2 regions of the Rhizobium sp. R86522 genome follow, and region 2 is predicted to be linked to the other one. Evidence: riboswitches for the same ligand, from Rfam matches in the RefSeq annotation. Region 2 holds a riboswitch; the other holds the start of a gene.
The links. A riboswitch is a leader RNA that binds a small molecule or an ion and turns the genes downstream of it on or off. The one in region 2 is predicted to bind S-adenosylmethionine.
Positions count from the first base shown of each region.

Region 1: linked by a shared signal. The riboswitch ahead of SJY08_RS16080 (O-succinylhomoserine sulfhydrylase) and the one ahead of metA (homoserine O-succinyltransferase) in region 2 are both predicted to bind S-adenosylmethionine.

Region 1 is NZ_JAXHBX010000001.1:3,316,977-3,332,266, reverse strand. Features, by position in the region: gene argF (ornithine carbamoyltransferase) at 1-440, shown strand, start outside; gene SJY08_RS16095 (Hsp33 family molecular chaperone) at 560-1,549, shown strand; gene SJY08_RS16090 (MYG1 family protein) at 1,639-2,574, opposite strand; gene apaG (Co2+/Mg2+ efflux protein ApaG) at 2,654-3,046, opposite strand; partial or broken gene SJY08_RS16080 (O-succinylhomoserine sulfhydrylase) at 3,238-4,415, opposite strand; SAM riboswitch at 4,461-4,539, opposite strand; gene SJY08_RS16075 (2'-deoxycytidine 5'-triphosphate deaminase) at 4,614-5,711, shown strand; tRNA gene SJY08_RS16070 (tRNA-Gly) at 5,794-5,867, shown strand; gene SJY08_RS16065 (NADPH-dependent FMN reductase) at 5,878-6,429, opposite strand; gene SJY08_RS16060 (glycosyltransferase family 2 protein) at 6,492-8,339, opposite strand; gene SJY08_RS16055 (transporter substrate-binding domain-containing protein) at 8,498-9,370, shown strand; gene SJY08_RS16050 (tellurite resistance TerB family protein) at 9,376-9,789, opposite strand; gene SJY08_RS16045 (thermonuclease family protein) at 9,844-10,575, opposite strand; gene SJY08_RS16040 (helix-turn-helix transcriptional regulator) at 10,588-11,256, opposite strand; gene SJY08_RS16035 (response regulator transcription factor) at 11,372-12,019, opposite strand; gene SJY08_RS16030 (hypothetical protein) at 12,141-12,572, opposite strand; gene SJY08_RS16025 (DUF952 domain-containing protein) at 12,672-13,028, shown strand; gene SJY08_RS16020 (quinone-dependent dihydroorotate dehydrogenase) at 13,028-14,116, shown strand; gene SJY08_RS16015 (MATE family efflux transporter) at 14,092-15,290, opposite strand, start outside.
Region 2 is NZ_JAXHBX010000001.1:4,027,793-4,043,082, reverse strand. Features, by position in the region: gene leuD (3-isopropylmalate dehydratase small subunit) at 1-402, opposite strand, end outside; gene SJY08_RS19555 (hypothetical protein) at 567-797, opposite strand; gene SJY08_RS19550 (HpcH/HpaI aldolase/citrate lyase family protein) at 908-1,828, shown strand; gene SJY08_RS19545 (DUF1737 domain-containing protein) at 1,825-2,031, shown strand; SAM riboswitch at 3,274-3,351, shown strand; gene metA (homoserine O-succinyltransferase) at 3,443-4,372, shown strand; gene SJY08_RS19535 (VWA domain-containing protein) at 4,467-5,651, shown strand; gene SJY08_RS19530 (aldose epimerase family protein) at 5,698-6,708, shown strand; tRNA gene SJY08_RS19525 (tRNA-Gly) at 6,817-6,891, opposite strand; gene SJY08_RS19520 (prolyl-tRNA synthetase associated domain-containing protein) at 7,167-7,670, shown strand; gene trxA (thioredoxin) at 7,737-8,711, shown strand; gene SJY08_RS19510 (LON peptidase substrate-binding domain-containing protein) at 8,798-9,475, shown strand; gene SJY08_RS19505 (Trm112 family protein) at 9,479-9,676, shown strand; gene SJY08_RS19500 (ubiquinone biosynthesis hydroxylase) at 9,714-11,024, opposite strand; gene tesB (acyl-CoA thioesterase II) at 11,012-11,896, shown strand; gene SJY08_RS19490 (P-II family nitrogen regulator) at 12,112-12,462, shown strand; gene SJY08_RS19485 (ammonium transporter) at 12,490-13,851, shown strand; gene SJY08_RS19480 (DNA translocase FtsK 4TM domain-containing protein) at 14,053-15,290, shown strand, end outside.

The DNA of each region.
Region 1 (15,290 bases), 710 kb from region 2:
ACGGCAACAATGTCCTCCATTCGCTGGTCGAAGGTGCGGCCCGTTTCGGCTACCGGATGAACATGGCCGTGCCGCTCGGCTCTGAGCCCGATGACAAGATCCTCAACTGGGCCCGCAACAACGGCGGCGAGATCATGCTGTGCCATGATGCCGATCGTGCGGTCGCCGGCGTTGACGCCGTGATCACGGACACCTGGGTGTCGATGAACCAGGAGCACAAGGCACGCGGCCATAACGTCTTCCAGCCTTTCCAGGTCAATGCGGAGCTGATGAAGAAGGCGAAGGAGGAGGCCCTCTTCCTGCACTGCCTGCCGGCCCATCGCGGCGAAGAAGTCACCGACGAGGTGATCGATGGCGCGCAGTCGGTGGTCTTCGACGAGGCCGAGAACCGCCTGCATGCGCAGAAGTCGATCCTTGCCTGGTGCCTCGGCGCGATCTGAGGCCGGGCAGGGGCTTTGGCGCCCGACTTGACCTTTGGCACGGGTGATCCCATCTGTGCCGTTTCTGATCGGGCCGCTCGGGCCCAGCGTTTGGCGCTTCAAGTGCCGGGAGTACATTCATGTCGATGAGACAAGCAGAACTCGGCGAATTCGGTTTCGCCGGTGACGATCGTGTGGTTCCCTTCCAGGTGGAGGGCCTCGACGTGCGCGGCCGCGCGGTCCAGCTCGGACCGCTGATCAATTCCATTCTCGACCGTCACGCCTATCCGGCGCCGGTCGCGCGGCTTCTCGCCGAAGCCATAGTCTTGACGGTGTTGATCGGCACATCGCTGAAGTTCGAGGGCAAGTTCACGGTCCAGACCAAGGGCGATGGCCCGGTCGACCTGCTGGTTGCCGATTTCAGCTCGCCTGAAAACGTGCGCGCCTATGCCCGCTTCGACGAGCAGGCTGTGGCCGATGCAGTCGCGGCCGGTCGTGCTTCGCCCGAGGAGCTCCTCGGCGAAGGCGTGCTTGCCTTTACCATTGATCAGGGCTCCTTCATGCAGCCCTATCAGGGTATTGTGCCGCTCGATGGAACGTCGCTGGAAGACATTGCCGGCGTCTACTTCCGCCAGTCGGAACAGATCCCGACACGCGTACGCCTGGGAGCCGCCGAACTCTTCGATCGGGATGCAGACGGCAAGCCACGTCGCACATGGCGGGCAGGTGGTCTCATCGCCCAGTTCCTGCCGGATGCGCCGGAGCGGATGCGCCAGCCGGATCTGCACGGTGGAGACGGCGACGACCGGGATGCCGATTTGCACGGCGACGATGCCTGGGATGAGGCTCGCATGCTGGTCGAGACGATCCATGCCGACGAACTGACCGATCCGCAGGTGGGTATCGAACGGCTGCTGTTCCGCCTCTTCCACGAGCGGGGTGTGCGGGCTTACGAGCCAAAGGCGGTTTACGACCGCTGCAGTTGCTCGCGCGAGCGCCTGAAGGGGGTTCTCCAGGGCTTCTCCGCTGAAGAGATCGAGGCGAGCACCGAAGACGGCACGATCACTGTGACCTGCGAATTCTGCTCGACCAACTATGATTTCGAGCCGGGAGAGCTGACGCCGGCTTGATCCAGTGAAGCGCTGAATATGAGAAGGCCGGAGTGATCCGGCCGTTTCTTTGTGTAGAGCGTAGCGGGCGCCGATAAGGCCCACGCTTCTTATGATGCCGGGCGATCGCCGATTACCTGCTCGACCGCGATTTCCGCCATGTCGAGGATCGCGTTACGCGAATTTGCCGCCGCGATGAAGCGGCCGTTGTGACAGAAGGTGGCACCCTTCACACCGCAGACGGCCTCCAGATCGCCATTGCTCAAACCTGCCCAGGCAGCGGGCAGGTCCGCGCGCTGCTCGAAACTGCCTTCCGCCTTGCGGATCCCGGTAATGCACCAGTCCTTGTCGCGCGGGTGAATGACGAAGAGCAGATGGTCGGCGCCTGCCTTGACGATGGCCGGGCGGAATGGCATGCCCATCGTCAATTCCAGGACGCGACCTTCGCCTGTCGCTGCGATCGCTTCCAGAACCATGGTCTCTGCACGCAGCTTGGCCGCCCGCTGGCCGATGGCGGCTTCGACGATCATCCGTGCAATCGAAAGGGCGGACTGGAAGCCGTGATCGTCGGCGCCGGGCTCCTTGTTGTCGAAAACGGGCTTCAGCGTTTCGAGGAGGCTCGGCAGGGTGAGATCGGCCAGTGGCCCGGCCGTTGCCGGGCTGAGCGCGCCATTGTCCATCAGGTCGATGGGCAGAACAAATTTCGCATCGAAGCCCTGGTGGATCGCCTCGATATGATCGGCCGGCAGACCCATGGCCGCAAGATAGGCGCGCCCATAATGCTTCCAGATGAGCCCGAAGGAGCTGTAGGGCTGACCGTCGTCTCGAAGCGGTGCGCCGCGCTGATGATGGTCGAAGATCTGCGCTTCGGCGTCATAGGCGCCGCCAACATCGTAGATGATCCTATCGGATGCCGGAGTGATCCAGTCTGGCGCGCGGCTGCGCACGATCTGTGCGTCTGGGTAAAGCCGCGAGAGGATGACGGACGATAGCAGTTCGTCAGCATGGAAGCCGCCACTATGGGTGACGAGATGGGTAATGCTCATGCCGGTTTGGCCCTCTGGATGGCGTCGGGATCGATGTCTCCAGATAGCGGTTGGTGCCAGTCAACTCAACTGGCAATCATCAATTGAGGGTGCGGACCATGCCTGGGCTGTCGAGGGAAAATGCCGGGATCTCGACGTCGAAGGCCTCTCCGTCGTCGGTTTCCATGCGGTAGGTGCCGTACATCATGCCGGAGGGCGTATCGAGTGGGCAGCCGGACGAGTATTCGTAGGTATCGCCAGGATTAAGGCGCGGCTGTTCGCCAACAACGCCCGGGCCGCTCACTTCGTCAACCTGACCGTTCTGGTCGGTAATGTGCCAGTAACGATGGGTTAGCCGCACGGGTTTTCCCGAGCGATTGGAGATCACGATCCGGTAGCCCCAGACATAGCGGCTGTCATCGGGGTCCGACTGTTCCTCGAGATAGTAAGGTTCGACCAGAACCTCTATGTCCCGTGTCAGCGCGCGATACATGCCTGGACCCTGAGAAAGCTTGTCATCAACATTGATAGAGATGGCGCTCATTGTGGCGGCAGCAAGGGCGACACACAAACACCATGCCTTTTGAAGGGATAACGACGCAACTGCTTACGTCAAGGCCAATGCTCCAGCCGCAACGCCTGTCGCGGCTGAAATATTTGCTTACATGATCGCGGGCGTTGCGTTCAGACTGCCTTGAGTGCCCGTGCGAAGTCGTCCAGCAGGTCCTGCGTATCCTCGATCCCGCAGGAGAAGCGAACCGTACCCCCGAAATTCCGAGCTCTGCCCGGGCCTCGTCGGAAAGGTTCTTGTGCGTCGTCGTCGCCGGATGGGTGATCAGGCTCTTCGCATCGCCGAGATTGTTGGAGATCTTGACGATCTCCATGGCGTTCTGAAGCTTGAAAGCGGCTTCCTTCCCGCCCTTCAGCTCGAAGCAGACCAGCGTTGAGCCGCCTGTCATCTGCTTTGCGATGATGTCGGCCTGGGGGTGGTCCTTGCGACCGGGATAGATGACCTTGGCAACGGCACTCTGTTCCGCCAGGAAATCGGCAATCGCTGCAGCACTCGTGGTCTGCTGCTTCACCCGCAGCGGCAGCGTTTCCATGCCCTTGAGCAGCGTCCAGGCGTTGAACGGCGACATGGCAGGGCCCGTGTGGCGGAAATAGTCGTGCAGGTTCTCGTTGATCCATTCCTTCGACGACAGGACGACGCCACCAAGGCAGCGGCCCTGACCGTCGATATGCTTGGTCGCCGAATAGACGACGACATGCGCGCCGAGTTCCAGCGGCTTCTGGAAGAGGGGGGTCGCAAAGACGTTGTCGACGATCAGCTTCGCGCCGATCTGATCGGCGAGCTTGGCAACGCCTGCGACGTCGATCACTTCGAGCGTCGGATTGGTCGGGCTTTCGAGGAACATTACCTTGGTGTTTGGACGGATCGCCGCTTCCCAATTTGCAAGGTCGCGACCATCGACCAGGGTGCACTCGACGCCGTAGCGCGGCGCCAGCGTCTCGACGACATAGCGGCAGGAGCCGAACAGGGCGCGTGCGGCCACGATATGGTCGCCGGCCTTGACCTGGCAGAGCACGGCAGCAGCAACGGCCGCCATACCCGACGCCATAGCACGCGCATCCTCGGCGCCTTCCATCATGCACATGCGCTTTTCGAACATGTCATTGGTCGGGCTGCCATAGCGGGCGTAGATATAGCCGTCGTTCTCGCCCTTGAAGCGGGCTTCTGCCGCTTCCGAGCTTTCATAGACGAAGCCCTGGGTGAGGAAGATCGCTTCAGACGTCTCGCCATAAGGAGAGCGCAGCGTGCCGCCATGGACGAGGGTGGTGGCCGGGCGCCAGTTCTTGCTCATGCACGTGCCTTTCGAACACAAAAAAACCGGTCGCGTGAACGGACCGGTTTCGTAAACCCGGTCTATTTAGCCACTTGTTTAACGTGGCTGCAAGCCGACCGGCCAAATCACCACGGGATAAGGCAGCAATTACGCCTTCGCGGGCCTTGCGTCAATTGGTGGGCTTTGGTTTTGTCGAGCCCAAACAGGATAGAGAAAATGACCAGTAAACCCGGCATTCTGGCGGACCGCGCCATCGGCGCCTTGTTCGGCCAGGGACAGCTGATCAGCGAAGCCATGCTCGACCACGACCAGATCCAGCCGGCAAGCCTGGACTTGAGGCTGGGCGGCAAGGCGATCCGGGTGCGCGCCAGCTTCATGCCGGGCAGGGGCCATACGGTTGCCGAGAAGCTGGAACGCCTGACCTTGCACGAGATCGATCTCGAAAACGGGGCGGTGCTCGAAACCGGCTGCGTCTACATCGTGCCCCTGATGGAAAGCCTCGACCTGCCGGCGGAGATCTCGGCTTCCGCCAATCCGAAGAGCTCGACCGGCCGCCTGGACATCTTCACCCGGGTGATGGTCGATTACGCCCAGGAATTCGACAAGGTGCCGGCCGGCTACAAGGGTCAGCTCTATCTCGAAATCTCGCCGCGCACCTTCCCGATCATCGTACGCCGCGGTTCGCGCCTCTCGCAGATCCGCTTCCGCACCGGCCATGCGCTGCTCGGCGAGGCCGAACTCTTCGACCTGCACAAGGCCGAGACGCTGGTGGCGAGCGACATGCCGAATGTCTCGGGCGGTGGCATTGCGCTGTCGATCGATCTGAAGGGATCGGGGCCGCAAGGCCTGATCGGCTATCGCGGCAAGCACCACACCTCGGTCATCGATGTTGATCTCAAAGGCGCCCACGAGGTGCTGGATTTCTGGGAGCCACTCTACAGCCGCGGCCGCGACGAACTGATCCTCGATCCGGACGAGTTTTACATCCTGGTCTCGAACGAGGCCGTGCATGTGCCGCCGCTCTATGCCGCCGAAATGACACCCTACGACCCCTTGGTCGGCGAGTTCCGCGTGCATTACGCCGGCTTCTTTGATCCGGGCTTCGGCCATGCGCCGGCCGGCGGCTCAGGCAGTCGCGCGGTTCTGGAAGTCCGCAGCCACGAAGTGCCCTTCATCCTCGAGCACGGCCAGGTCATCGGTCGCCTGGTCTACGAGCACATGCAGGAGCGCCCGGAAGGCCTCTACGGCACGGGCCTCGGCTCCAACTATCAGGCGCAGGGCTTAAAGCTGTCGAAACACTTCCGTTTGCCCTGACGAAAGAGGGGCGTCACCGCGCCGCTTTGTATTCCATTCGGCTTGACACTTCGGCCGAACTGTTGGATTCGTCAGACCGCGCGCGGGTGTAGCTCAATGGTAGAGCAGCAGCTTCCCAAGCTGAATACGAGGGTTCGATTCCCTTCACCCGCTCCAGCTATCCTCCCTACTTCCCCGCAAACTTCGCAAACGCTGCCAGCAGGTCGCCGAGCCGCTTGGCCGTCGCTTCGTCGGTGAGATTGCCGTCGGCATCGAACAGCGTGTGGGCCCGAGATACCATCAGCCGCTTTTCCGAAAATGTCCGGCAGCCGAGCGTGTGCAGCACCGAGAGCCAGGCGTTCTGGCTGAGCAACGTGCCGAAATTGCCGGGTGAAGCGCCGACGAGCGCGAAGGGCTTGTTGCCGAAAACCTTGCCCATGTCGGAAGAGGGGCGTGACAGCCAGTCGATGGCATTCTTGAAGGCGCCGGGGATGCCGTTGTTGTATTCGGGCGTAAACAGGATCACGCCGTCGGCGGCGATGATCTTTTGCTTGAGCGCGGTGACAGCTGCCGGGATGCCCTCGGCTTCTTCCAGGTCTCCGTCATATAGCGGTATGCCGTGAATGCCGGCTGTTTCCATCCGGTAACCGTCTGCCGGCAAGGCTGCGGCAGCTTGCATCAGAGCCGTGTTGAGCGAGCCCTTGCGCAGGCTTCCCGAAATGCCGAGCAGTGTCACCATGTTCGTCGTCTCCCGATCGGATTTGTTGCTTCAACACTATGGTGCCGATGGCGTCCGAGCAATCACTCGGACGCCGGCAAAATGGCTCGACTGGGGCGATGCGGTGTCTTGTTCCAGTGAAAAGGCTTCAGCCTGAGTTCGATCACGGCCTTCCAGGCCGCCAGCGACACGGCCATCCAGTAAACCGGGATCATTGCCCATTTCCAGCCGACGCCCTCCTTCTCGCCCTTGCTCATCGGGGTCGCGCCGAGCACGAAGAAGATCGCGTAGCTTCCGAGGATGTTGAATATGTCCATGGCGAGCAAGATCGTCGTGAAGAGGCTCGGCTGGGCAACCGGGACCTGCATCAGGGAGACCGCAAGCAGCGTGAGGAAGACGATCAGGCCGGGATGGCTGAGCGCTGCAATCAGCATGCCGCCGACCAGGAGCTGAAAGACGAGAAAGGACAGAAATCCCATGTCGCGCGCGGTTCGCAGGGGCTGGCGCATCAGCACTAGCCAGGTCTGCAGCCATCCCTTGTACCAGCGGGTCCGCTGCGCAAGCCAGATCCGGAAATCGGTCGGCGCATCCTCGTAGGTTGGCAGCGTCAGGGTCGATGATCGATACCCCATTCTGTAGAGACGCATGCCGAGATCCGCATCTTCGGTGACGTTGTAGGGATCCCAGCCGCCGCTGGCTCTGAGGAGGGCGGTCTTGAAATGGTTGGAGGTGCCGCCGAGTGGCAGTGGCATGCGGTAGTAGCCGAGGGCTGGCAGTAGTCTGCGGAACAGCGCCGAATATTCGAGCGCGAAAATGGCGCTGATCCAGCTTTCGCCGGCATTGCCGATCACGAGCGGCGCCTGCAGGCAGGCGAGATCCGGCGGACCGAGCCGGAAGGCGTGATAGGCTTCCCTCAACTGCTGCGGATGTGGCCGATCCTCGGCATCGTAGATGGTGAGGAACTCCCCGCGTGCGCCGGCCAGAGCATAGGTGAGTGCCTTGGGCTTGGTGCGCGGCGCCATGGCCGGCACGGCCACCACCTCGACATGAGGGCCGGGATTGGATCGACGGATCGCCTCGATCGTCTCGTGATCATCGGCCTCGCAGACCAGCTTGACGTCCAGGAGACTGCGCGGCCATTCGAGCTCGTCGAGGGCTGCGAGTAGTTGCGGCACGACATCGGCCTCCCGATAAAGCGCCACCATGACGGTGTAGACAGGCAGAACATCGCTGCCATGCTCGAGCTTTGCTTCGCAGACCCGGGGGCGTCGCCCATGCGAGACGACGGCCATGCGCAGCAGGAGAGCAGCCGTATGAAAGAGCGAAAGTGTGAGGTGACTGATGACGGCGGCGAGCATCGGCGCCATGATCGAAAAAAGACAGATCAGACAGAGCCCGGCCCCGGCCACGAAGCCTTGGTCACCGGTCACCACGAGCCGAGCCGAAAGCGGCTGGAGCGTATCGAACAGGCCGCGCACGGCCTGGCCTACGCGTCTGCTCTCCCCGACCTTCCAGCTGGCACGCCGGATGGCAGTCGTCGTCGTCACGACCAGGGTGCCGGCGCCCGGTCCGTTCCGACCGAAGCGTTTTGCGAGGCCCTCCATGTTGAGAATGTGCGGGGCAATCGCCACGATCGGCGGCCGGTCGCTATAGTGCAGCCGCAGCATGCGCGGCTCCGCGAGCTGGGTGTCGCTGTAAGCATGGTCCACAAGCAACGAAGGATCGATTTCCGGCAGGAAGGGCAGGCCATACATCCGCGCCAGACCCGCAAAATAGGCCTCTTCCTCGACGGTGCCGCTGGCGAGCAGTTCGGCCTCGACAGAGGTCCCGTTGACAGCGGCGCGCTTCGCCATCCGGGCAATCATCGGTTTGGAAATGCCGAGCACGTGCAGCAACCGGGCTTCGCATTTCAGCCGGCTCAGACTCTCCATATCGGCCGCGTTTACCGCGCTCCGCTGCTCTTGCCCCCGCGTTGATCCTGGGCGCGCGGCGACCATCCGCGGGCCATATTCCCTCGTCCACACCAAGCTGCTACACGTCATCCGGTCTGAACGACGCCCCACCCTGACCACGGTTGAAGATGATAGAGATGCGCGCAAAAGTTACATCCCTAGATTTTGTGGGGTTGTGGCCCTGGGTCACCGCGATTCTTCTCGTCGCGCTACTGTCCGCGCCGCCTGTGCGGGCTCAGGAAACCGATCTTCCTGTCCTCTTCGACACACGCGAACGGCTGGTGCGGCCGGATGTCAGCAGCGTGCTTCGGCTGCGTTTCCTGACCACCACGGATTTTCCGCCTTTCAACTTCATCGACCAGAGCGGCCGGCTGACGGGCTTCCATGTCGATCTTGCGCGCGCGCTCTGTGACGAGCTCGGTCTTCAGACCCGCTGCCAGATCCAGGCTCTGCCTTATGAACAGTTGACCTCGGCGCTGGAAAGCGGGCAGGGGGAAGCGGTGATGGCGGGCATCGCGGTGACGGAGGAAATGCGCGAAAGGTTCAATTTCACGCGACCCTATCTTCTGTTGCCTGCGCGTTTCCTCAGGCGAAACGACGTTGTCCTTGCTCGTCAGGATGCCCAGGCTCTCTCCGGCCGCAAGGTTGGCGTCGTCAAGGATACAGCGCACGAAGCCATGTTGAAGGCTTTCTTTCCCGGCATCACACCGACGACCTTCGAGGACCAGGGAGCGCTCATGGCCGGGCTGAAGGGAAGTCAGGTCGAGGCTGTCTTCGCTGATGCCCTGCAACTCTCCTTCTGGATGATGAGCCCTGAAGCCGCTGGCTGCTGCGGCTTTCTCGATGGCCCCTTTTTGTCGGAGCGCCATCTCGGCGAAGGCATGACCCTCATGGTCGGCGGACAGGACACAGCCCTTTCCGCCGCGCTCGACAGCGCCCTTGCTGCGCTGTCGAAGGACGGGCGGCTGGAAGAAATCTATCTGCGCTATTTCCCGGTCGGGCTTTTCTGAGGCGATCAGATCTGGCGATAGCGGGCCGATGCGCTGCGCTCCAGAGCGGCGCAGGTGAGCTTGTCCAGCGCAAGACGATCCCGCAGCAGCTGCAGCAGGCGCATTTCCTCGGCGCGAAGGGTCAGGTCGACGGCAACGATTTCCACAGCCAGCGCATAGGCGGTCTCATGCAGCCATTCCGGCAGGGCGTCGCGAATGGTTTCGAGCGCGATGTCCAGACCCTCAGGCCCGGAAAGCAGGCTCGCGCAGCGCTGTGATACCTCGATCAGGCGCTCCTTGTCGAAATTCTCGAAGACTGGAAGAATATCGATCAGCTGGCCAATGCGCACAAGTTCCTTTTCGGCCATGGCATTGTCGACGGCAGACGCCATGACCATGACGAAGATCAGGGCTTCTTCCGGGGATACGGGCTTGTTCATGTATGAGGCTTTCCAGTTGATGTGGGCAAAGAGTAGGAGGGGCGGCCAGGCGTTTCAAGGGAGCGCGCCGGCCCGTTGTGCGGGCTCACCAAAAAGCCCGCGTCTTGCGGCACGGGCTTCCTCGGTCAGGTCGGCAAGTGCGGAGCCCGCCTCCGCCTCTGCCCATCCGTATTTTGCAAGCCAGGACGAAACATCCTGGACGCCCACCCAGCATCGTGTGCGGATCTCGCCCTGCCATGCTGTTGCGGTTGTTTCACAGGTGAGCGACCGGTTTCGCAGGAACTGGCGTTGCTGCGTGCGTGCCATGGCGCCACAGGGCCAGACGTCGCCCTTCGCCGTGGTGCAGCTGCGGCCCACAGGCGTCTCGATCAGATCAGCCAGGCGTACGCGCTGATCCGGTCCGAAGGCGACGACCCCGGCAGCGAGGCTCGACGGCCGATGCAGCAGAACCACTTTCGGTTTGGTGCGCTCGGCGGCGTTGGACAACGGTGCGCGCGCCGCCACCCGTTCGAGGTCTTGCGCGTCGGCAAAGGCCGGCGATCCGAAGGCATCCGGTTCGATGCTGCGCACCTGCCGTCTGGCTTCCATCACTGTCGGTTGTCCGGTCGTGTCATCCTGAAGGAAGCCGACATCGGGCAGGTCGAGCTCCGACGGATCCGGCACGTCCAAATCCTCGATATTGTAATCGACAGGATCTTCGCGGAGCGTCGCTCCGGCCGCCATGACGAGATAGGCCCACAGGAGGAGCCCGATCGCGCCGGCGATGAAGGTGCTGATCCGTCGCATAGGCGCGTTTTCCTATTGGCTCGCCCAGATGATCCGCGCCACCCATTCGACATCGCCCATGTCCAGCATGCGCGGAGGGTGATCCGGATTGAGGGATTGCAGCTCGATCGATTTTGCGCTCTGCCGTGCGAGGATCTTCGCCATGACTTCGCCCTCGCGGGTCTTCACCACGACGCGGTCACCGCGGCGGACTTGCGCACCCGGCTCGACGATCAGGATGTCGCCGTCGCGGTAGAGCGGCTTCATGCTCTCGCCCTGGACCTCCAGCGCGTAGACGCCGTTGTTGCGGCCGGGCGCCGCCGGGAACTCGACGAGATCCCAGCCCTGGCCGGCAGGGAAGCCGCCATCGTCGAAAAATCCGCCGGCACCCGCCTGGGCCATGCCGAGCAGGGGGATCGAGCTTGCCTGCGGCGGAAATGTCCCCTGCGGCAGCGGGCTGCCGCGCAAGGCGTCTGGCGAGACATAGCGCATGAATTGGTCAAGACTGGCGCCGGTCGCTTCCAGCACCTTGGCGATGGATTCGGTCGAGGGCCAGCGCATCCGGCCATCAGCACCGACACGCTTGGACTTGTTGAAGGAGGTGGGGTCGAGGCCAGCACGGCGCGCAAGTCCTGAAGGCGTCAGCGAATGCTGCTCCGCCAGCCGATCGATCGCGGCCCATATGCTGTCATGCGAAAGCATGTTCGCGCCTCTTCAGCGCCGGAACACTTCGGATCCCCGGTCCGGCAATGGCGAAAACAATAGATCAGCAAAGGCCGATAGTAAAGCAAAAAGGAATAAAATCCTCTCGTCTGTCTCAGGCGACCATGGCCATATTGATCTTGCCAAGCTGGATCACGGCCTGGGTGCGGCTGTCCACCTTGAGCTTCAAGAGGATCGCCGAGACATGCGCCTTGATCGTTGCTTCCGACACGCCGAGTTCATAGGCGATCTGCTTGTTGAGCAGCCCTTCGCCGAGCATGCCGAGCACACGGCTTTGCTGCGGCGTAAGCGTGCGCAGCCGGTTGATCAGATCGGCCACGTCAGGATCCGTCTCCTGCCCGCCCTGGTAGCTTGCAGGCGTGGCGATATCACCTTCCAGGACCGACTGGATCGACGCGCGGATCTCGTCGATCCCCGCTGACTTCGAAATGAAGCCGGAGGCCCCGAGCTCGAGGGCCCGGCGTATGGTGACGGGATCGTCGGTGGCAGAGACGATGACCAGCGGCAGGCTCGCGAATTCGGCACGCAGCGCCATCAGACCGGAAAAACCGGAGACGCCGGGCATGGCGAGATCGAGCAGCATGAGGTCCGCATCCGAATGCTCGGCGGCCGCCTTGCGGGCAGCTTCGAAGTCGCCGGCCTCGATGATGGTTTGCGTGCCGTCTATGCCGGTCACGGCCTGGCGCAGGGCGCCCCGGAACAGCGGATGGTCGTCGGCGATGATGAAGGTCGATGCAGCCATGTCACAGCCCCCTCCCAAGAGCGATGTCATTTTGCGCGCGAATGCGTCTCATTCTTTTAGCGCTTGACGACGCACTAGACAATGGTCGTGCAACGAATGGGTGAACGAGGCTTGTTTGTGGTCAGGTTCTGTCCGGAACGGGGTCTCCCGATCCATCCTGCTCCTGTCCCTGAAATTCCTGTACCAGTCCGAAGAAAGTCCGCATGAAGCGCTCCATGATGCCGATCGAGCGGTCAATCTCCGCGTCGCTCGGAAGCTCGCCGCTTTTGGCAGCCGTACCTTCGGCCACGCGTTTTTCCAGAGCTTCGATCCGCTTTTCCAGCCGCGCGAGATCTGCATCGTAAGCGGCACGTTCGTCGGCCGCCATCCGGCAGGTGAGTGTGCCATCGGCTTCGGTGCAAAGTGTGACCGCCCCCGTTTGCCGTTCGAGCCGTACGAAGCCGCTTTCCGATTTCTCCAGCGTGTAACGGTCGGTGGCGGCATCCTGAGCCATGGCGACGGGAACGCCGAGCGAGAGCGCCGCCAGTGTGAGCAATGTCTTGGCGATGAACATCTTGTTCCTCCTCCTGTCGTCCGTATCTCCAGGCGTGGACATTTGGCCGCGTTTGCGGCAAACCCGCCTCGACCCTGATGATCTGCGAGAGACCGGACCTTGGAAAAGACCATATACAAGATCGTACCGCGAGAATTATGGCAGGAGGCGCGCATCGCGGGCCTTTTCAAAGGCGCGTCCATCGATCTCAAGGACGGCTACATCCATTTCTCGACGGGAGCCCAGGCCGTGGAGACTGCGCGCCTGCACTTTGCCGGCCAGTCTGATCTGCTGCTTGTCGCGGTCGATGCGGCCGTCTTCGGTGGGGCCCTGAAATGGGAGGCTTCGCGCGACGGAGATCTCTTCCCGCATCTTTACGCCGACTTGCCGCTCGACGCCGTGCTTTGGGAAAAGCCCCTAGCCCTCGGTGCTGACGGACTGCACGTCTTTCCTGACTTGGTCGAGGAGAAACGCTGATGCTGGACCTCTTTTCTCTCGGCCGTCGTGGCCTTTTCCTCTTCGATGCGGAAACCGCCCATGGGCTGTCGATTGCCGCGTTGAAAACGGGCTTCGTCCCGACCTGCAAGGCGGCTGTCGATCCGCGTCTCGCCCAGACGGTTGCCGGCATTCACTTCCCGAACCCGCTCGGCATGGCCGCGGGCTATGACAAGAATGCCGAGGTGCCGGATGCACTGCTGTCGCTCGGTTTCGGTTTTGCCGAAGTCGGCACGCTGACGCCCAAGCCTCAGACCGGTAATCCGAAGCCGCGCATTTTCCGCCTTAAGCGCGACCGCGCGGTGATCAACCGCCTCGGTTTCAACAACGAGGGGCATGAGGCGGCGCTAGCCCGGCTCATCGCCCGCGGCAACCGCGCAGGGATCGTCGGTGTGAACATCGGTGCCAACAAGGACGCGATGGACCGGATCGCCGACTATGTCGCCGGCATCCGCCGCTTCTATCCCGTTGCGACCTATTTCACCGCCAACATCTCGTCGCCGAACACCCCGGGTCTGCGTGATCTGCAGGCCAAGGAGAGCCTCGATGCGCTCCTGTCTGCCGTGCTCGCGGCGCGTTCAGAAGAAGCCTTGCGCGCCGGCAAGCGCCTGCCGGTCTTCCTCAAGATCGCCCCTGATCTTACGGAAGAAGGCATGGACGACATCGCGGAGGTCGCGGCGGCGCATGATCTCGATGGCCTCATCGTTTCCAACACCACGCTGTCACGTGACGGTCTGACCGACCCGACTCTGGCAGGGGAAGCCGGCGGCCTCTCTGGCGCACCTCTGTTTGACAAGTCGACCGCCGTTCTCGCCCGTATGCGAAAGCGCGTTGGTCCGGTATTGCCGATCATCGGGGTAGGCGGCGTGTCCTCAGCCGAAACTGCGCTGGAGAAGATCCGCGCGGGTGCAGACTTGGTGCAGCTCTATTCCTGCATGGTCTATGAAGGACCGGCTCTGCCAGGACGGATCGTCCGGGGCCTGTCGAGCCTTCTAGATCGTGAAACGGTCGCCAATATCCGCGAATTGCGCGACACGAGGCTCGATCACTGGCTTTCGGTGAAAGTCTGATTGGTCTTGGGTTTCAGCCGCGCAAGCAGCAACAGACCGCGTAGACCAAGAAACACGTTGAGCGCGATCCAGAGCCCGTGATTGTCAAACAGCGGAACCAGCACTGCGACACTGGCGAGATAGCCGGCCAGCGCGACGAGCATCATGTTGCGCATGTCGGATGACCATGTTGCGCCGATGAAGACCCCATCCATGTGGAAGGCGAGTGCCCCGGTCAACGCGGTCAGGGCCGCGTAGACCAGATAGGTCTCGGCAACGCTACGCACATCTCCGGCCGTCGTGATGAAGCCGATGATCGCCGAACCGAAGACCAGGAAGAATGCAAGGCTCGCCAGAGCCAGGCCGAAGGACCAGAACCCTGTCAGCTTCACCGCGCGCTCGAAGGCGCGCCGCTGTTTGGCGCCGATCGTTTCGCCCGTGATCTGCTCTGCCGCCGTTGCCATGCCATCGAGATAGAAGCTGGCGATCATGAAGAAGTTCATGAGAACGGCATTGGCCGCGAGCGTCACGGCGCCGAAACCGGCCCCGATCCGCGTCATGACTGTAAAGGCAGTGATTAGCGAGAAGGTTCGGATCAGGATGTCCCGGTTGAGCCGGAAAAGCGCCATCAGCTTGGCGCGGTCGGTGATCATCGAGACCTGCGGGATTGCGGCGTGACCGTAGCGCCAGAAGACGAAGGCAAAGCCGGCGATCATGGCGACGAACTCGCCGATGACGGTGCCCCAGGCGACACCTGCAATCCCATATCCGAAAGTCAGACCAAGCAGGATCGACATGGCGATGTTGACGCCGTTCAGCAAAATCTGCAGCGCAAGCCCAACAGAGCCCAGTCCACGGCCGAGCACAAAGCCGAGCAGGGTGAAATTCGAAAGCGTCACGGGAGCCGCCAGAATGCGGATGCCGATATAGGTCGCGGCAGCTGCCTGAACGCCACCATCGGCGCCCATCAGCGCGGGGCCAAAGCCAAGGATTAGGGGAGAGACCGCGAGGATCAGCAACCCGAAGCCGATCGACAGGACGATCGAGCGCCAGAAGACCGCGAAGAGCTCGGATGTTTCCCCGCGTCCCTGCGCCTGGGCGACGAGTGCCGTGGTCGACGCCCGGAGAAAGTTCAGGCTGGCGAAGAGCAGATCGAAGAGCGCCGCCGCAATCGCAAGCCCCGCCAGTTGGGCCG
Region 2 (15,290 bases):
CGAGGCATCATCCATCAGCTTGTCCAGATCGGACTGGCTGACGACGATCGGCAGAATGCCGTTCTTGAAACAGTTGTTGTAGAAGATGTCGGCGAAGGACGTGGAGATCACGCAACGGATGCCGAAGTCGAGAAGCGCCCACGGGGCATGCTCGCGCGAGGAGCCGCAACCGAAGTTATCGCCGGCAACGAGGATCTGCGCGTTGCGATAGGCCGGCTTGTTGAGAACGAAATCCGCGTTCTCCGAACCGTCTTCCTTGTAGCGCGCTTCGGCGAACAGGCCGGTGCCGAGACCGGTGCGCTTGATGGTCTTCAGGTAATCCTTGGGGATGATCATGTCCGTGTCGACATTGACGACCGGAAGCGGTGCCGCGACACCGGTGAGCTTTACGAACTTGTCCATCAGTCTGCCTTCGATCTGGCTAATGCGCGTTTGATGCCTCGCTCCTAGAGCAAAACCGCAGAAAATTGAAGGAGAATCTTGAGGAGGCTCTATCGCCGTTTTCCAAGCGATAGCGACATCTCACCCGATGGACAGGTGAGATGATGGAGCGACCTTCGGCCAGATCAAAGATCGATGATCGTACCCTTGCCGTCGTTCCAGACGCGCACGTCATCGCGACGCTTGGCTTTCACATAGGCCGGAGCGCGCTTCGTCTTGCCCATCAGCATGCGGGCGCCGAGCGTCACGGTCAGGAGTGCGCCAATCACCAGAGTGAGCGACACCGCAAAGGCGGCGGCAAGGCCGACAAAAGCGAGGCCAACAAGGGCATAGGCGGCGGAGCGGATGTTCTGCATGATCTTGTCCTTTCGCAGTTACCAAGGTGGTCCTTAATCCAAGGCTTTGCAAGGCCCTTTCACCCAATTGTCATCTTGCGTGGGCGGGCAAAGCTTGCCAGAACTCGGCCATGACATCAGAGGCCTCCTCCTTTCGCTTCCACCACCCGTCCCGCCTGCGCCGATCCGTGCTGACGGTGCCCGCGATCAACGACCGCGCCCTGGAGAAGGTGACGGGCCTTGATTGCGATACCGTCATCTTCGATCTCGAGGATTCCGTGGCCGAAGACCGGAAGGCCGACGCCCGGCACAAGCTTCTGGAGTTCCTGGAAAATTCCGATCTCGGCCATCGCGAGCGCATCGTCAGGATCAATGCCTCCGACACACCGCATTTCCGCGAAGACATGAGGCTCGTCTTGCAGTGCCTGCCCGACGCCGTGCTGCTGCCTAAGGTCGAGGAACCGGTCACGGTGCAGGACGTGGCGGACCTGATCGGCGAGCAGGATGCGGCGGAAGGTCTCAGGATCTGGGCCATGATCGAAACGCCGCGCGGTGTGCTCAACGCGGCAGCGATTGCCTCTTCGGGGCGCACCAGCGACAGCCGGCTCGACGCCTTCGTCGTTGGGCTGAACGACCTGCGCAAGGCGACCGGCATTCCGGCAGCCCCCGGACGCACCTATCTGGTGCCCTATCTGATGCAGGTCTTACTTGCCGCCCGGGCCTATGGGCTCGACGTCATCGACAGCGTGTCGAACGATTTTCGCGACCTCGAGGCCTTCTCCGACGAATGCGCCCAGGGCAGGGCCATGGGCTTCGACGGCAAGATGCTGATCCATCCGGCGCAGATCGAACCCGCCAATCGCCATTTCGGCCCCTCGGATGCAGCGATTGCCGAGGCGCGTCTAGTCGCCGACGCCTTCTCCGACCCGGCCCATGCGGGCCTCAACGTTATCAACATCGATGGGCGAATGATCGAACGACTGCATGCCGAGGAGGCCGCCCGCCTTCTCGCCAAGCTCGCCCTGATCACTGCCAGAAAGGACAAGCCATGAAAGTCTATCGTTTTCTCACCGGCCCGGATGATTCGAGCTTCTGCCACCGCGTCACCGACGCGCTGAATAAGGGCTGGGAACTGCACGGCTCGCCAAGCCACACCTTCAACGCCGCCGAGAACAAGCTGTATTGTGGTCAGGCCGTGGTGAAGACGGTGCATGGCAAGGAATACGATCCGTCGATGAAGCTCGGCGAGCAGTGATCCGCTGGTGAGGCCCATCTCCCCCTTGGCGGGGGAGAAAGCGATTTCGATGAATTAGGCGAGCGAAAGTCGCCTAAACATCTGAAATCGCAAGAGAGGGGGTCCGTTCGGCGTGCCCGCAGCACCGATCCCCTCACCAGCAAAATCTGAAGTTTAGGTGGCTTGCGCTCACCTAAGCCTTCGATTTTGCAACCTCTCCCACAAGGGGGGAGAGGCGGGCGCGGCGGCTTCAGCTCGGGCGTATGCTGAGGTGGTGGCCTGGCCCTTCGAGGCCCGACAAGGTCGGGCGCCTCAGGGTGAGGGGAAATCTATTGCTGTCAAAAACCCCAAGCTTCGCCGCCGGTCGGGATCGCTCCCTCCGGGTGGTCTGAAATTTGTCTCGGACGAGGCGCCAGAAGCAACCTGTCTAAGTAGTTTATGTGGCTCCTTCTGGCGCCTCGTTCGGCGTCTATTCCCGCTGCATGCGTCTCTCTGGCAAGGCGGCGACGGTCCTCGTCATCCTCGGGCTTGACCCGAGGACCGAAGATTGACCGGGCGCGGGTCCGGCTGCGGCATCACCGTGAGGTGGCGCTTCAGCCTGGCCGGTGGCCCGGGAGGTTCCCGCCGGATGGTGCACCATTCCGACCGGGACCCTCGCCCGGGGGATGATCGTCTCGCCATTTGCAGCCTGGCGCTTATCCCCGCCGTTTTATTCGCCCCGCTGTCTGGATGTTCGCGACAGCATTGGCGCCTTGTCTGTGTGCCTCTGAGGCACGTCCTTCCGATCGGGGGTTTCAGGCGTCCAGCATCCGGCTGTCCACCGTCACTTCCACCCCCTCGTCCGGAGGGAGACCGTTGCAGCGGGCCGGGGATTTGGATCTGCGACAACTCTCCTCCCCGGCGCCGGCCCCGCCTCGCCTGACATCGCATCGTCAGGTGTATCCGAGGGCGGGACGGGGATGAGTCTACGAGGGTGGAAATGGGCGGGGATGAAAAAACATGTGGGGGTTTGAATTTGTTGTGGGATTTTTGAAAGTCGTCCCCCTTTTTTGGCGGTTGGCGCCGAGTTTGTGGCTTCGCCCCTCACCCTACCCTCTCCCCGCAGGCGGGGAGAGGGGGTGCAAGCGGTTGATGTCTCGGCCTTCTCCCCGCTTGCGGGGAGAAGGTGCCCGAGGGCGGATGAGGGGCAAAGCCGCAATGGGGAGGCACCAACGCCTCCATCGCCTTCCCCATTGATTCGCAACCCCGACAGGCGTAAAAGGCCTCGTGTTCCGTGGTGATTTGGCCGGCCGGCTTGCAGCCACGTAAAATAAGTCGCTAAAGGGCCGAGGCGAGTTTGAAGACTTTCCAAGGACCGGTAGCGATATAAAAGCTGCCGGTATTTTTGTTTCCGCGGTCTGAAACCGCCGTGACAAGGAAAGTCGAGAGTAAGATGCCGATCAGGATCCCCGATACGCTGCCCGCCTTTGAAACCCTCGTGCATGAGGGCGTGCGGGTCATGACCGAAACCATGGCCATTCGCCAGGACATTCGCCCGTTGCAGATCGGCCTGCTCAATCTCATGCCGAACAAGATCAAGACCGAGGTGCAGTTCGCCCGGCTGATCGGCGCCTCGCCGCTACAGGTGGAGCTGACGCTGGTGCGCGTCGGTGGCCACAAGGCCAAGAACACGCCGGAAGAGCATCTTCTTTCCTTCTACCAGACCTGGGACGAGGTAAAGGATCGCAAGTTCGATGGCTTCATCATTACGGGCGCCCCGATCGAGACCCTGCCCTTCGAGGAAGTCACCTACTGGCCGGAATTGGAGGAGATCCTTGATTGGACCGAGACCAATGTGCATTCGACGATGAATGTCTGCTGGGGCGGCATGGCAGCGATCTACCACTTCCACAAGGTGCCGAAACATGCGCTGAAGGAGAAGGCCTTCGGCGTCTATCGCCACCGCAACCTGGCGCCTTCTTCGGTGTACCTGAACGGCTTCTCTGATGATTTTCAGGTGCCGGTCTCGCGCTGGACGGAAGTCCGTCGCCAAGACATCGAGAAGGTGCCGGAACTGGAGATCCTGCTCGAATCCGACGAGATGGGCGTGTGCCTGGTGCAGGAGAAACGGGCCAAACGGCTCTACATGTTCAACCATGTCGAATATGACTCGACCTCGCTCGGCGACGAGTATTTCCGCGACAAGAATGCCGGCATTCCGATCAAGCTGCCGCACAATTATTTCCCGCACAATGACGACACGCTGACGCCGCTCAACCGCTGGCGCGGCCACGCGCATCTTCTGTTCGGCAACTGGATCAACGAGATCTACCAGATGACGCCATACGATCTGAATGAGATCGGCAAGGATCTGGCAGGCTGACAGCGACACGGGGGACGGGAGCGGATTTTGCCAGGACAGGCGGGGTCCGCTATGACAGGATGCCGCCGCCGATGAACCGAGCCATTGTCATCCGATGTTCCTGCCGTTTTTTCTGCGTCTGAAAGAAGAGAAGGTTCCCGTGACCCTGCGGGAATACCTGGCGCTGCTCGAAGGCCTGCAGTCAGGTCTGGTCGACTTCGATCCGGAAGGTTTCTACTATCTCGCCCGCACCACCCTGGTGAAGGACGAGCGCTTCATTGATCGCTTCGACCGGGTTTTTTCCGAGATCTTCGGTGGCATCCTGAGTGAGGGTGCGGCTGATGGCGTCGATCGGCAGACGATCCCCGAAGACTGGCTGCGCAAGATCGCCGAAAAACACCTCTCCGACGAGGACAAGAAGCTGATCGAGGCGCTTGGCGGCTTCGACAAGCTGATGGAAACGCTTAAAAGACGGCTGGCAGAGCAGAAGGAGCGCCACCAGGGCGGCAACAAGTGGATCGGCACGGCCGGCACCTCGCCCTTCGGTGCCTATGGCTACAATCCGGAAGGTGTACGCATCGGCCAGGAGGAAAGCCGGCATCGGCGCGCGGTGAAGGTCTGGGACCAACGCGAGTTTCGCAATCTCGACGACCGTGTCGAACTCGGCACCCGCAACATCAAGGTCGCGCTTCGACGGCTGCGCCGCTTTGTGCGCGAGGGAGCTACGGAAGAACTGGATCTCTCCGGCACCATTCGCTCGACCGCAGAGCACGGCTATCTCGACGTGAAGACCCAACCCGAGCGACGCAATGCCGTGAAGTTGCTGATGTTCTTCGATATCGGCGGCTCGATGGACGACCATGTGCGCGAGGTTGAGGAACTGTTTTCCGCTGCGCGTTCGGAATTCCGGCATATGGAGTATTTTTACTTCCACAACTGCCCCTATGAGCGCGTCTGGAAAGACAATCAGCGCCGCCACGCCGATACCATCCCGACATCCGACGTCATCAGAACCTTCGGCTCCGACTACCGGCTGATCTTCGTCGGCGACGCCGCGATGAGCCCTTACGAGGTCACCCATCCCGGCGGGTCAGTCGAGCACTGGAACACGGAAAGCGGCGCGGCCTGGCTGGCGCGATTGACCGATCATTTCCGCCGGCATCTCTGGATCAATCCGCTTCCGCAGGCGAACTGGGACTATACGATGTCCGTCGGCCTGATTCGCCGGCTGATCGGCGACCGGATGTATCCGCTGACGCTGGGCGGCCTGGAGGCGGCAGCCCGCGAATTGGCGCGATGACCGACAGAAAAAAGACTTTGATGAATTCAGGCGAGGAAACGACAGGATGACGAAGACGATATTCGGCGTGATGCCCACGGGCGAGGCGGTCGAGAAGGTGGTGCTGAAGGGTGGGGGCCTTACGGCATCGATCATCAGCTTTGGTGCAGTCCTGCAGGATCTGCGTCTGGAGGGACACGATGCACCACTGGTGCTCGGCTTCGAGGATCTCGCCGGCTATCTCGACCATTCCCCCTATTTCGGCGCGACACCCGGACGCTGCGCCAACCGCATCGGCGGCGGGCGCTTCACCCTGGATGGCGTCGACTATCAGCTCGAGCTCAACGAGAAGGGGATCTCCCATCTGCATGGCGGTTCTGATGGCATGGGCCGACAGAACTGGACGATCCTCGATCATGGCGGCGATTTTGTCGTGATGGAGGTGACCGATCCGGACGGTCGCGCCGGCTATCCGGGGACCACGCGCACCCGTGCGAGTTTTGCGCTGAAGGACAGCGGCACCTTCTCTGCCCTCTATGAAACAGTGACCGACAAGCCGACGATCGCCAATGTCTGCCACCACGCCTATTTCAATCTCGATGGCCGTGCGGACATCCTCGGCCATGATCTGATGATCGCGGCCGATCACTTTACGCCGGTCGACGAGCGGCTGATCCCCACCGGAGAAATCAGGCCGGTCGAGAACACTGCCTTCGACTTCCGTGAGATGCGCCCGATCCGCCTCGAAGTCGATGGCGCGCAACTCGGCTATGACCATAATTTCTGCTTCTCGAGCAGCCGGGTCGCCAAGCGCAGTGTCTCCCTGGCGCGCAGCGTCAATTCAGGCGTGACCATGGAGATCCTGACAACCGAGCCTGGCGTGCAGTTCTATGCCGGCGGCAAGGTATCGCCGGCTGTTCCCGGCCTCGACGGCCGGCGCTACGGCGCTTTTGCCGGCTTCTGCATGGAAACACAGGTCTGGCCGGACGCGATCAACCATACGAATTTCCCGAACGCGGTACTGCGACCTGGCGAAGTCCTGCGCCAGGAAACGGATTACGTCTTCTCGAAAGCCTGAATGAAGAAAACCGGCTGCGGGGCAACCTGCGGCCGGTAACGCGTTGCAGCGACCACGGCGCAAAGGCGCCACCAATCCCACGACGTCAATCAATGTCCGAAGGAAGAATGGAGCGGGTGAAGCGATTCGAACGCTCGACCCCAACCTTGGCAAGGTTGTGCTCTACCCCTGAGCTACACCCGCTCATAACCTCGATCCTGGGGTAGTGTCTGGATCGTGGGCCGTCCGTCTTGCGGCGACGGGCGCTATATGGCCCAACCGATTTTCAAATGCAACAGGGAAATGACGGATCGGCGCGAAAAAAATTCGACAAGGGCACAACGACCTGAGAAAGCTCAGCTTTTCCGGGCTTTCGCGGCGTACGAAAGATTGCGAAACGTCGGTCCTGGACCTATTGCTGAGGTGGAAATCCGATAGTGGGAGCTCAAGGCCCCGGACGATTCAGAGTGAGAACAGCCATGACGACAGCCAAAACCGCCGAAGACCTCTTTCGTTTCCTCGACGAACTCGGGATCGCACACAAGACGAAGACCCACCCGCCGGTTTTCACCGTCGCTGAATCGGTCTCGCTGCGCGATGAGATCCCCGGCGGCCATACCAAGAACCTGTTCGTCAAGGACAAGAAGGACAACTTCTTCCTGCTGACGGTCGAGGAGAATGCATCGGTGGACCTGAAGACGGTGCACACGATCATCGGCGCCGCCAGCAAGGTGTCTTTCGGCAAGCCGGAAAAGCTGATGGAATATCTCGGCGTCGTTCCGGGCTCGGTGACGGCCTTCGGTGCGATCAACGACACGGACAAGAATGTCACCTTCGTGCTCGACAAGGATCTGATGGAGCATGACATCATCAATTGCCATCCGCTCTCCAACGACGCGACGACCTCGATCGGCCGGGACGACCTCATCCGCTTCATGGAGGCAACCGGCCACACGCCGCTTGTCTTGAAAGTCTCGGGCTGACATACGATCTTAACGGCAATGACGGCAGCCTCCCCAAAGGCTGCGAAACAGGCGGGAGATGCGAGAATGAGCGACTACGGCAACCCTTACGGCAGCTACGGCAACCAGACCATGACGGCCAAGGCGGAGTTCGGTGGCGCTCCTCAAGGCACGCCCCCAGCAGGTGACCTGATCAAGGACACGACGACAGCGAACTTCGCCCGCGACGTCATGGACGAATCGCGCAACCAGCCGGTTCTCGTCGATTTTTGGGCCCCCTGGTGCGGTCCGTGCAAGCAGTTGACCCCCATCATCGAAAAGGCCGTCAACGAAGCTGGTGGCCGCGTCAAGCTCGTCAAGATGAACATCGACGACCATCCGTCGGTCGCCGGCCAGCTTGGCATCCAGTCGATCCCCGCTGTGGTCGCCTTCGTCAATGGGCGCCCGGCTGATGGCTTCATGGGCGCGCTGCCCGAGAGCCAGGTGAAGGCCTTCATCGACAAGGTGGCAGGTCCGGCCGGCGCCGATCAGGCAGCCGAGATCGCGGCCGTGCTCGAAGAAGCCGCAGGCTTGCTTGTAGCTGGAGACATCGATGGTGCCGCACAGCTGTTTGCCGCGATCCTCCAGGCCGACCCCGACAACACAAAGGCGATTGCCGGCCTCGCTGAATGCATGATCGGCGCCAACCAGCACCAGCGCGCCCGTGAACTGGTCAGCCAGTTGCCCGAAGATCTGGCCAAGGCCGCCGAAATCCAGGCCGTTCTCACGCGGCTGGATCAGATCGACGAGGCACGCAAGCTCGGTGATCCCGTGGCGCTGGAGCACACGCTGTCGCTGAACCCCGACGATCACGAGGCGCGCTTGAAGCTCGCCAAGATCCGCAATGTCGAAGGTCGCCGCGAGGAAGCCGCAGAACATCTGCTGCTGATCATGAAGCGCGACCGCACCTTCGAGGACGATGGTGCGCGCAAACAGCTGCTGCAATTCTTCGAGGTCTGGGGGCCGAAAGACCCGGCCACCATCATGGCGCGGCGCAAACTCTCGTCGATCCTCTTTTCGTGAGCCGCCGCCGGCCTTGAGTTTTGGCCGGCGCGACCCAGATAGAAGCAGGAAAGAACGCCGGAATTTTCCGGACAGGATGTGCTTCGATGCAAGTGGGAAATGCCCGATATCTGACGGCTGCGGACCTCCCCGAGACGGTCCCAGTCTTCCCCATCTCCGGTGTGCTGCTGCTGCCGGGTGGTCAGCTGCCGCTCAACGTCTTTGAACCGCGTTACCTCGCGATGCTGGATGCGGCACTCTCCGGCAATCGACTGATCGGCATGATTCAGCCGGCGATGTCGGAGGTCCAGGCCAACATTCTGCCCGAGCGCCCACAGCTGGCGCCCGTCGGCTGCCTTGGCAGGATTACCTCCTTCAACGAAACCGGCGATGGCCGCTACATCGTGTCGCTGGCAGGGGTGTGCCGTTTCCGGCTGATGGACGAGGTGACGACCAGCAAGCCCTTCCGCAGCTTCCAGATCGCACCTTTCATCGCCGATCTGAGTTCGGCGGAAGACGAGGGACAGGTCAACCGTACCGGCCTCCTGGCGGCCTTCAAGGCCTATCTGGAGGCGAACAAGCTCGAAGCCGATTGGGAAAGCGTCGAGCGGGCATCGAACCTGACGCTGGTAAATTCCCTGTCGATGATGTCGCCGTTTGGCCCGCCTGAAAAACAGGCGCTTCTGGAGGCGCCCGACCTCAAGACGCGTGCCGAGACCCTGATTGCGATTACCGAAATTGTCCTCGCCCGGACCTTCGGTGATGCCGATACCATGTTGCAGTGACCCATGGCCGATAATCCGACCAGCCTCATCGATCCGAAGATGCTCGAACTTCTGGTCTGTCCTCTGACGCAGGGCACCCTGAAATGGGACCGGGAGAAGAGCGAGCTCGTCTCCGAGAAAGCGCGTCTTGCCTACCCCATCCGCGACGGAATACCGATCATGCTGGTTTCGGAAGCCCGCAAGCTGGAGATGCCCGCCTGAGCGGGCCTGCCCCTTTACCAGATCCGGAAATGAGCGCTCAGATGCTCTGGCCGCCTAGAAGGCGCGGCCCGGCTTGCCCGGATGTGCCCGCAGCTTCGCGGATGAAATAGTTCTTCAGGCCCGGGATACGATCAACGACGCCAAGGCCGAAATCGCGCAGCACCCGGATCGGTGTGACATCGTTCGAGAACAGCCGGTTCAACACATCCGTTGTGACACCCATGCGGAACGTGTCGAAGCGCCGCCAGATCTGGTAGCGCTCGAGCACATTGACCGAGCCGATATCGAGACCCAGGCGGTCGGCCTCGACGATCGTCTCCGCAAGTGCCGCGACGTCCTTGAAGCCGAGATTGAGACCCTGGCCGGAGATGGGATGGATGCCATGCGCCGCGTCGCCGGCAAGCGCCAGACGCGGCGCGATGAAGGCGCGGGCAAGGGTCAGACCGAGCGGGAAGGCCCGACGGTCCGGCGTCGCACGGATGGTGCCGAGCTTGTGGCCGAAGCGACGCTCGAGCTCAGCCTCGAACAGCAGGTCGTCGGAGGCGACGAGCCTGTCGGCATCTTCCGTGCGCTCCGTCCAGACAAGTGACGAACGGTTACCCTTCAGCGGCAGGATGGCAAACGGACCGGCCGGCAGGAAGTGCTCCTCCGCCACGCCGTCATGCGGCCGCTCGTGCTCCACGGTGGTGACGATGCCGGATTGGCCATACTTCCAGGTGACGGTCTTGATGCCGGCGAGATCGCGCAGCTTGGATCGCACGCCATCGCAGGCAATGACGAGGCGTGACGAAACGACGCTGCCATCCGAGAGCGTCAGTTCGGCACTCGGTCCGGTATCGCGAAAGCCGGTTGCCCGCAGTCCATGCCGGATGCTTATACCGCGTTCCTCGCAGGCCTGGCGCAACGCGGCGACCATGCTGACATTCGGAATCATGTGCGCGAAGGGCTGACCGTCTTCGACGGCACCATCGAAGGTCAGGAAGACCGGGCGCACGGGATCGGACGTTTTCGAATCTGTCACGATCATCCGGTTGATCGGCTGCGCATCCGGCTCGATCTGGTCCCAGAGCCCGAAAACATCGAGCATCTTGGTCGCAGCCGCAATGATCGCCGAGGCCCTCGGGTCCTTCTTCCACGCGTCCTCGGGCGCCGCTTCGACAACCTCGACGGCGAGATGCGGGGCCGCCTGCTTGATTGCGACCGCAGCGGAAAGACCGACATAGCCACCGCCGACGACGAGCACATCCAGCATGGCAAATTCCTTTGTTCTTGTAGACCTGATGACACCTATATAGATCAGCCTTGAACGGGTGCCTATAAGCGGAGCAATGCAATATGTCGCAGCCATCAGGCCAGACCAAACCGATGCAAGACCTGATCGAGCGTCTCGATCTGGAAAAGCTGGAGGAAAACCTGTTTCGCGGCAGCAGTCCGCAGAACGGCTGGCAGCGTGTGTTCGGTGGCCTGGTCATCGCACAAGCCCTGATGGCGGCACAGCGCTGCGTCGACCCCGACCGCATCGTCCATTCGCTCCATGCCTATTTCATGCGCCCAGGCGATCCCTCCATCCCGATCGTCTACCAGGTCGAGCGCATCCGCGACGGCTCTTCCTTCACCACCCGCCGCGTTGTCGCGATCCAGCATGGCAAGGCGATCTTTTCCATGTCGGCCTCCTTCCAGATCGAGGAACCGGGCTTTGACCACCAGGTGAAGATCCCGAACGTCGCCGCACCGGAACAGCTGATGGGCGAAGCGGAGTTTCGCGCCGCCTTCCTCGCCCAGGCACCGGATACGGTGAAGAAATACTGGGGCCGCGAACGGCCGATCGAGATCCGCCCGACATCGCTGACCCACTATCTGTCCCGGGAGAAACTGGAACCGGAGGCCCATATCTGGGTGCGCGCATCAGGCCTCGTTCCCGACGACAGGCACTATCAGGCGGCAATCCTTGCCTATCTCTCGGACATGACCCTGCTCGACACCTCGCTCTATGCGCACGGCACCTCAATCTTCGACCCCGAACTGCAGGTCGCGAGCCTCGACCACGCCATGTGGTTCCACCGTCCGTGCCGGCTGGACGACTGGCTGCTCTACACGCAGGACAGCCCCAGTGCGGCAGGCGCGCGTGGCATGACCCGCGGCAGCATCTTCACACGTGACGGAAGACTGGTTGCCTCGGTGGCTCAGGAAGGGTTGATCCGCAAACGGGCAAATGACTAGATTTAAGCCAATCGCGATATTCTGCACAATTTATGTGCGCCCATTGCGCATTCATTTGCCTGTTTATTGGCTGCGTTTTTCATAGTCTTTAGATTTCAATAACTTATAGGCAATTCTGAATCTGGCACGCCTTTTGAATGTCATTGACCAGTCGCTGCGCGAATGTTGCTGCGGGCGGCAAGGAGAGTCGGCTCCGAGCCGAGGACAAGCAAAGGATGGGAAACCAGATGAAGATTGTGATGGCTATCATCAAGCCGTTCAAGCTGGACGAGGTACGCGAGGCCTTGACGGCTGTGGGGATCCAGGGCCTGACCGTGACCGAGGTCAAGGGCTATGGACGCCAGAAGGGGCACACTGAAATCTACCGCGGCACCGAATACGCCGTCAGCTTTCTGCCGAAACTGAAGATCGAGATCGCAGTCTCGTCCGAGCTTGCCGACAAGGCCGTCGAAGCCATCGCTTCGTCCGCCAAGACCGGCCAGATCGGCGACGGGAAGATCTTTGTCTACTCGATCGATCAGGCCGTGCGCATCCGCACCGGCGAAACCAATACCGAAGCGCTGTAAGAGCGGCTGTAAGGGGAGTTGTTACTGATGTCATTTGCCAATCTGAATTCCAATCTCGTGCGCCTTGGCGCCGCGTCCGCAGCAGTGCTGGCGCCGGTTGTCGCCTTCGCGCAGGAAGCAGCGCCTGCTGCAGCCGAAGCAGTTGCTGCGGCTCCGGTTCCGGACAAGGGCGACACCGCCTTCATGTTCCTCTGCACCATCCTCGTCCTGTTCATGCTGATCCCGGGCCTGGCTCTGTTCTATGGCGGTCTGGTTCGCGCCAAGAACATGCTCTCGGTTCTGATGCAGTGCACCGTCATCGGTTCGACCGTGATGCTCGCCTGGGTGATCTACGGTTACTCGTTCGCATTTGGCGGCTCTGAAAACGCCTATTTCGGCGGCTTCGCCAAGCTGTTCCTCTCGGGCGTCACGCCGGAAAGCACGGCAGCCACCTTCTCTGATGCCGTCATTCCGGAATACATCTTCATCATGTTCCAGATGACGTTCGCCGCCATCACGCCGGCCCTCATCGTCGGCGCCTTTGCGGAACGCATCAAGTTCTCCGCAGCTGTGCTCTTCTGCCTGCTCTGGGTCACCGTGGTCTACTTGCCGGTCGCTCACATGGTCTGGGATGCCAACGGCCTGATCTTCGGATGGGGTGCACTCGACTTCGCTGGCGGCACCGTCGTTCACATCAATGCCGGCGTGGCTGGTCTGATCGGTGCGATCATGCTGGGCAAGCGCACGGGCTATGGCAAAGACATGATGGCTCCGCATTCGATGACGCTGACGCTCGTCGGTGCAGCCATGCTCTGGGTCGGCTGGTTCGGCTTCAACGCAGGTTCCAACCTCGAAGCCTCTGGTGGCGCCATGCTGGCGACCGTCAACACCTTCATCGCAACCGCAGCCGCTGTCGTCTCCTGGTGCCTGGTTGAAACCTTCACCCGTGGCAAGGCTTCGATGCTCGGCGCAGCTTCCGGCATGATCTCCGGCCTCGTTGCGATCACCCCGGCAGCCGGCATCGCCGGCCCGATGGGCGCCATCGTCATGGGTCTCATGGTATCGCCGCTCTGCTACTTCTTCGTCGCCGTTGTGAAGAACAAGTTCGGCTATGACGACACCGCAGATGTGTTCGGCGTTCACGGTATCGGTGGCCTCTTTGGTGCCATCGCAACCGGCGTCTTCGCATCGGCTTCGCTGGGCGGCATCGGCTACGCTGAAGGCGTTACCATGGGCGGCCAGGTCATGACCCAGATCTATGCTGTCGTCGTCACCATTCTGTGGTGCGGCATTGGCTCGATCATCCTCTACAAGCTGGTCGATCTGATCGTCGGTCTGCGTGTGCCGGTTGAAGCCGAACGCGAAGGCCTCGACCTCGCCTCGCACGGCGAAGCTGCCTACCACAGCTAAGATCCCTCGGATCCTTGCGGTTCAAATGCGGCAGCGCCCGGGTCTCATCACCCGGGCGTTTTTTATCGGGAATTGACGACGGCTCCCTGTCACGCATGGTTAATGCAGCATTAACCCTCGATCCTGTAGTCTAGCAGCTGGCGATCTCCGTCTTGGGCGGGGATCAATGTGATCACCGGCAACAGGACGGACAGAGACCCCATGAGCAGAAGCCATTCAGCAACGCTTCCGGAGCACTCGACGCGCTCGGCGTTGTCAGCCTTCCTGCTGCGCCAGATCCTGGCACTGACCGGCTTTGGTCTGTTTCTTCTTCTCGTGCTCGCAGTTGCGGCGCTCGCCACCTGGAACGTTTCGGATCCGAGCCTCTCCTATGCGACGGACAATCCGCCGACGAACATTCTCGGACTGTCCGGCGCAGTCTTTGCCGACCTGATGATGCAGTTCTTCGGGCTCGGCAGTCTTTTGGCGCTCCTGCCGGTCATGGCCTGGTCCTTCGCCCTCATCGGCGGACGCCGAGTGACCCGCATCCCGGCCCGCCTCGGTGCCTGGGTTGCAGGTGCCCTGGTGGCGGCAGCCGCCGTCGGCTGTTTTCCGCCGCCGCAGACCTGGCCCCTGCCGAGTGGAACAGGCGGCGTGCTCGGCGATCTCATTCTGCGCTTTCCGGCACTCTTCATCGGCGCCTATCCGACGTCGACATTCGCCATGATCCTGGGTGCGGTACTGGCCCTGCCGGCGACCTGGCTGATGCTATTTGCGGCCGGCATCGTCGGCAAGGCCGTCGAGCCGGCGGATGACGAGGAGCCGGTCGCGCCGCTCGTCCGCGCCAAGCCGAAGACACCCGTCTTCGAAGACGATGAGGAAGACGACGAACGCGAAGGCCCGATCGCTCTTGTCATGGGTGCGCTAACTCACAACTGGTACACGACGCGCGCCCGCGTCCGACGCCTGTTCGGATTGACCTCCAGCGATCGTCGCGAGCGCGATTTCGAACAGCCCTATGATTTCAACGATGACGAATTCGGGACACTCAACGAGCCGGTGCGCGCCAAGGCACCACCGCTCAATGCTCGTGTTGAACCCTCCCTGGATGGCGCACCTCTGCGCCCGACCGGCCGCTCGATCGTATCCCCGCCGCCCATGTCGGCTGGACACTTCGATGACGACGAAGACGATTTCGGTCTCGACGATCTGCCGCGGCCGGCCGGCATCCTTTCCGACGACGGCGTGCGATCAGCGCCGGCAAAGGCTGCCGGAGCCTCGCCGCGCGTTGCGGCACCCGCAGCACGGCCCAAGCCGGGCGCCCGCATGGAGCGCGACGCGCAGGGATCCTTCCTGCGTCCCGAAGGTTTCCAGCTGCCGTCCGTCCATCTTTTGGCCGAGCCGCGCGCCATTACACGCGACGCCACGCTGTCTGCCGAGGCACTGGAGCACAATGCCCG